DNA from 2 places in the Terribacillus aidingensis genome. Region 1 is predicted to be linked to the other one. Evidence: riboswitches for the same ligand, from Rfam matches in the RefSeq annotation. Region 1 holds a riboswitch; the other holds the start of a gene.
What was found. Region 1 has a riboswitch for S-adenosylmethionine ahead of ABXS78_RS12560 (methionine ABC transporter ATP-binding protein). Riboswitches for the same ligand answer to the same signal wherever they lie in the genome.
Positions count from the first base shown of each region.

Region 2: another riboswitch for S-adenosylmethionine. It lies ahead of ABXS78_RS04875 (M20 family metallopeptidase); the one in region 1 lies ahead of ABXS78_RS12560 (methionine ABC transporter ATP-binding protein).

Region 1 is NZ_CP159996.1:2,377,219-2,380,428, forward strand. Features, by position in the region: gene ABXS78_RS12555 (methionine ABC transporter permease) at 1-401, opposite strand, end outside; gene ABXS78_RS12560 (methionine ABC transporter ATP-binding protein) at 394-1,416, opposite strand; SAM riboswitch class I at 1,512-1,613, opposite strand; gene ABXS78_RS12565 (hypothetical protein) at 1,673-2,002, opposite strand; gene ABXS78_RS12570 (thioredoxin family protein) at 2,090-2,392, opposite strand; gene ABXS78_RS12575 (toprim domain-containing protein) at 2,408-2,758, opposite strand; gene gcvH (glycine cleavage system protein GcvH) at 2,903-3,210, opposite strand, start outside.
Region 2 is NZ_CP159996.1:884,855-888,064, reverse strand. Features, by position in the region: gene ABXS78_RS04885 (aminotransferase class I/II-fold pyridoxal phosphate-dependent enzyme) at 1-179, opposite strand, end outside; gene ABXS78_RS04880 (methionine biosynthesis PLP-dependent protein) at 191-1,291, opposite strand; SAM riboswitch class I at 1,372-1,475, opposite strand; SAM riboswitch class I at 1,674-1,777, shown strand; gene ABXS78_RS04875 (M20 family metallopeptidase) at 1,888-3,084, shown strand; gene ABXS78_RS04870 (ABC transporter substrate-binding protein) at 3,097-3,210, shown strand, end outside.

The sequences.
Region 1 (3,210 bases):
TTCGCACCCATTGCCTTCGCGGCTTCCACTACCCCGTTGTCCACTTCCTTCAATGCAATCTCGACTAACCGTGCATAGAAAGGCGCTGATCCAATGATTAGCGCGGGCAATGCTGCCTCTGGACCACGGATGGTGCCGACTACAAAATCGGTGAAAGGGAACAAAAGTAATATTAGGATGATAAAAGGTATTGCCCTGAATATGTTGACGACAGCTGCTACAACTCCATAGACAACTTTATTTTCCCACAGCTTCCCTTTACTAGTCAGGTAAAGCAAAAGACCAAGGATGATACCGATGATGAATGTACCGATCAAAGAAAGGATTGTCATATAGAATGTCTCATAGATGGCCGTATTCAAATCTGCAATATCTACATTCGGGAACCACTTCTCAAACAAGTTCCTGCACCTCCGCTCTCACATTCGCTGCGCGGATGAAGTTCAGTGCCTTCTCCACTTCCTGTTCACTGCCTACCAGCTGCAGGAACAAATTACCGACTGCTCCGGTTTGTGTCTGCAGTACATTTCCTTGCAGGATGTTAATATCAACATCAAATTGTTTCGCAGTCTGGCTGACAACCGTCTGATTGACGTTTTCGCCGGAGAAGGAAAGTTTCACGATCGTACCTGTACCTTCTTTCACTACTGCTGCAGACAAGGAATCATACTGCTCGCTTCCATCCAGCTGCTGGACGAATCGCTTTGTGATATCCTGCTGCGGGTCTTGGAATACATGAGCAGCATCGCCTTCTTCTACCACTTTACCGGTATCCATTACAGCTACACGGTGGCAGATTTTACGGATAACATTCATCTCATGCGTAATCAATACAATAGTCAGACCGAGTCGTTTGTTGATGTCCACAAGCAAATCAAGAATGGAATCTGTTGTTTCCGGATCTAGTGCGGATGTTGCTTCATCACAAAGCAGCACTTTCGGGTCATTAGCCAATGCCCTTGCAATGCCGACACGCTGCTTTTGTCCGCCGCTCAGCTGTGATGGATAGGCATTTTCGCGCCCTTTCAATCCGACTAGCTCAATCAGCCGGTCTACTTTTGCTTTTCTTTCTTTTTTCGGCACACCAGCTATTTCTAATGGAAAAGCAATGTTTTGGTGTACAGAACGGGACCACAGCAGGTTGAAATGCTGGAAGATCATCCCGATTTCTTGTCTGGCAAGACGAAGCTCGTTTTTTCGCTGTTTAACGATATCCTTGCCATTAATGATTATTTCGCCGGCGGTCGGTTCTTCGAGACGATTCAGCAGGCGTACGAAAGTACTTTTTCCAGCACCGCTGTAGCCAATCACGCCGAAGATTTCACCCGACTCAATCGTAAGATTAAGCTGATCGACCGCTGTAATATTCTGTTTTTTTGTGCGATATGTCTTGGAGAGGTTTTTGATAGTGATCAATATCCGCTCCTCCTTCCTCATGTGGCTTTATAACCATAAAAAAAGCGTCTTCTTGTCCTGAGAACAAAAAGACGCATCTGCGTTCGATAATTGTTCTCTCATCTGTACAGGTTTCCCTGCAGGAATTGGCACCATACAGGAAAACCTGTGGTTGCCGGGCTTCATCGGGCCAGTCCCTCCGCCACTCTTGATAAGAGTTTGGTATATGATTGCTAAAAGGAGTTTAGCATCTAGTTAATAATCTTGTCAACATATTTTACATACTTCCTTGAGCTCCCAGAAATAGTAGTGCCTCCACAAGTAAAATATGCTGATAATCCCCCTCCACCACTTGCCTGTGACGGATACTGCGAAGCTGCACCTCGCCGCTAAGGAGCTCCTGCAATGTCTGCTCATCGGTACGTATATGTAAAATGCCATAAGGCTTGGAAGCTGGTGTCGTGAGGCTGCTTCTATCTATATGCAAATCGAAATGGGCATCCTCCCATTCAATGAAGACCTTCAGCCGCTTGTCATTACATAAAGGCAGCAAATCCTCCCTCACCTCGATCTGATGCTTGAGCTTTGTCAGTTTTTCGATGATCATCCGCCATCCCCTCCATATACTGTATTTGGCTCTTCTCGTTCTGATTTCCTGCAAGAAAAAACAGCTTTCCGGAAAGGAAAGCTGTTTTTATTCACTCAGCATCTTGGCCAGCATATGCTGGACGGATTGAAAAGCGTATATTTTTTCCTGAACTTCACCTTGTTTGAAGGTAATGAGACAAGGCACACTTTCAATCTGATGTTCCTGCATGAAATCAGGAAAGAGAGAAGCGTTCAGTTTATGATAGTATTCCTGGCCCATCATTGCCTCCACCGCAAGGAGCATTTTTTCAGCAAGCTGACATGTGCCGCAAAAAGGCGTGTGCACAAATATCCTTGCTTGCTCCTGGTGTATAACGGACTGGACCTCCGTTTTGATAATGTTAATAATTCATCCCTTCTTTCTTCAGACGAGGAAGAATGGATGCACCATGATACTTCTGCTAAGCAGGGCTGTGGCCAATTCTGGGGCCGGGGTCGCCGCTACCTCTCGATAGGTTCTGTCTACGTAAATATGCTGGGCATGCGGCAGCTCTCGTGCTAACTGTTTTCGCAGCTTATGACCAGCGCTGTCCTCATCCACCATAATATATACTTGCTTGTGATCCAAGTCATAGTCATACAACAGCTGTTCCAGCCGCTCGATGCCCAATGTTCCATTGGTGCAGATGATCGTCACTTCCTCATCGATGATCTTCCTTATCTGCTCTTTATCCGAGCGTCCTTCTACGATAATGACTTTTTCTTCATCACCCATACTGGCATCACCTATTCTGATCGATATTTGATTGCTTTCTTGCCCGAGCCCCCGAATAAAGGCAGCTTAGCAATGAACGCTTGCCATAGTATATGAAAAGAGACCGCTGCCCTTGCTAACAGATATCAACAAGGACCCAAAAAATTAATCCTCTTTAATCCGTCCTTCGTAATCCTCAACAGAAAGCAAGCTCTCATACGCTGCTTCATCGTCTGTTTCCACTACGATCATCCATGCTTTCTCGTATGGGGATTCATTTACGAACTCGGGGCTGTCGTCCAAATCTTCGTTCACTGCTACGACTTTACCGCTAATCGGAGCATACAGCTCTGAAACTGTTTTAACAGATTCGACGCTGCCGAATGGCTCGTCTGCTTTCAATTCGTCACCAACTGATGGAAGTTCCACGAACACGATGTCTCCGAGTTCATCCTGGGCGAAGTCGGTAATAC
Region 2 (3,210 bases), 1.5 Mb from region 1:
TTTTGCTCCAGTGCTTTTCGTGTCGGATTGCCGGAACGACTATAGTCGAATGGACCGAAATCATCAAAGCTCTCCTGGTGAAAGGTTGACGATAGGTAGATCGGGACGTTAACAGCACCTGTCCGCTGCTCTTTATATGATCCCCGGATACACGTTGTTTCCGCTTGTTGTTCTCCCATATGTTGACCTCCTAATACAGTTTGGCGAATGCTTGCTGTAAATCATGAATCAAATCCTCCGCTTCTTCTATCCCGACCGAGAAACGGAGCAAACAATCGCAAATTCCTCTGGCTTCCCGTTCCTCTAAAGGGATATCCGCATGTGTCTGTGTTGTAGGATATGTGATAAAGCTTTCCACTCCGCCAAGACTTTCGGCAAAGGTGATGATTTCCAGGCTGCGAAGGAATGGATCGACCCAGCTGCTTTCCTGAACACGGAAGGAAAGCATGCCGCCTTTTCCTGTATACAGGACGTCTTTCACTTTCGGCTCCTCTGCAAGATAACTTGCGATGCGCTCAGCATTTGCTTGATGCTGCCGCATTCGAAGCGGCAGTGTCTTCAAGCCTCGGATGAGAAGCCAGGAATCGAGCGGAGACAAGACAGCTCCCGTACCGTTATGCAATACAGCTAACCGATCTGATAGCTCACTGCCTTTACTCACAACAAGTCCGGCTAAAACATCGTTATGGCCGCCGATATATTTCGTCGCACTATGGATGACGATATCTGCTCCTTCTGTAAGCGGCTGCTGGTAATAAGGTGTCAGAAACGTATTATCCACAATTAACAGCAGGTCATATGCTTTTGCCAATTGCGCATAGGCAGCAATATCAATTTCCTGCATGAGCGGGTTTGTCGGTGTTTCAAGGAAAATTGCTTTTGTATCGTCCGTTATCAATATCGCAGTCTCTTCGACGGAATGAAATGGCGCATAAATTGGCGAGACGTCATAGGCATCTGAATAGAAATCAAACAGCCGATAGGTGCCTCCATAAATATCCTCCGGCACTAGCAGGGAATCGCTCGAACGGAAAAGTGACAATACAAGCTGGATTGCTGCCATGCCTGAGCTGCATGCAAATGCCTGATCGCCTTTTTCCAGCTTTGCAAACCCTTCTTCCAGAACTGATCGAGTGGGGTTCTTCGTCCGTGAATAATCATAGCCGGTAGATTCTCCGATTCCACTATGCGCATAAGCCGTGGACAGATAAACTGGAGGATTAACTGCCCCAGTTACTCCATCACTGTGATTTCCAAGCTGCACAAATGCTGTTTCTAAACTATATCCCATACCGCTTCTCACCCTCCTCTTCAACAAAAAAAGAACCTTCTCCCCAAAAAGGAAGAAGGTTCAGTCATGACCGAATCAGCTTCTTATCTTTAAGGCGGATACCTTTTGGATTTAGCACCGTGTCTTCTCAGACTGGTTGCTGAGACATCACTGGGCCAAGTCCCTCCGTCTCTCTTGATAAGAAAAGTTCTATATAATTTTTATATTAAAGCTATGTTATCACAAAAGAATGTACAGTCAAGCATTATTTAAAATTTTCTGCCAAATGAATCTTTTACTAATGGATTTTTTGGCGTAGTCATGCCGATCAGGAAAAATAGCGACAAAAAATAGGATTGACACCTAGAACTTTTCGGTCTATCCTTTTCCTTACAACTGATATTTCTTATCGAGATTGGTGGAGGGAATGGCCCAACGAAACCAAAGCAACAGGCTGCAAGCCGCAGTACTGTGCTAATTCCAGGTGTTTAACACTGAAGATAAGAAGAGCGGAAAATCTTTAAAAGACCCTCTTCTGTCTGGAAGAGGGTCTTTTTTTGAACTTAATCCCGATTATTTTCATTGGAAATATCAAGATTGTTACAGGAGGTTTGAAAATGGAACAGATCAAGCAGACACTTGCGGTAGTACATACGGAGCTGGAAGATAATTTCGCAGAAGTCGTGGAGTGGAGACGTTATTTGCATCAGCATCCTGAATTAAGTTTCCAGGAGACAGAGACCGCCCGTTTTATCGCCGACAAGCTGCGCAGCTTCGGCTATGAAGATATCCAGACAAATATTGGCGGATATGGCATCGTCGCTACCCTATCAGGTAAGGCAGCAGGACCAACAATTGCACTGCGAGCAGATTTCGATGCCCTTCCGATAGAAGATGAAAAAGAAACAGCCTATCGATCCAAGACTCCTGGCGTAATGCATGCTTGCGGTCATGACGGCCATACCGCAGCACTCCTTGGAACTGCCAAATCACTGATCAAACATAAGGATAGTCTGAAAGGTAAAGTGGTCTTTTTGTTCCAGCCGGCTGAAGAAGTACCTCCAGGCGGTGCAAAAGCGATGATTGAAGATGGTGCACTTGATGGTGTTGACTATGTCTACGGTGCTCACCTTAATTCGGCCGCTCCTATCGGAAAGATCGGTGTTGGCGAAGGCTTCAAGATGGCAGCAGTAGATAAATTCGCGATTACTATCCAAGGAAAAGGCGGTCATGGCGCAGCTCCTCATGAGGCTGTCGATCCAATTGTCATCGGAAGTGATATCGTCAGCGCCCTGCAAAAGATTGTCAGCCGCAGAGTCAACCCGCTTGAATCCGCAGTTGTGACACTTGGTGTATTTCAATCTGGCCAAGCATTCAATGTTATTCCGGATACTGCCAGATTGGAAGGAACAGTACGGACATTCAATGCTGACATCCGCCAGCAGGTGAGAAAACAAATAGAGTCCATTGTAGCCGGTATTGCAACCGGTTTCGGCGCAACCTATTCAATCGATTATTTACATGGCTACCCTGCTCTTTACAACCATCCAGAAGAAACTGCACTTCTGCAGCGTCTTTTTGCCGAGGAATTCGGTGAAGATCAAGTTATCCCGCTGGAAACCGGGATGGGAGCAGAGGATTTCGCTTATTACTTACAAGAGAAACCGGGAAGCTTCTTTAAAGTCGGCTCCCGCAATGAAGATACAGGCACCCATTATCCGCATCACCACCCTAAGTTCGACATCGATGAGCGTGCTTTGCTCATCACGGAAAAAGCATTCACGAAAATCGTATTCTCGTTATTGGGAAGCTAAGGAGGAAGTATATTGAATAAGAAGCTTGCACTTATATTATTCGGCCTGATGGCCACCATCGCCCTGTTCGGGTGCTCCAGCAGTTCCAGCAGCAGTTCCGACGCAAGCGGCGGAGAACCTGTGGAA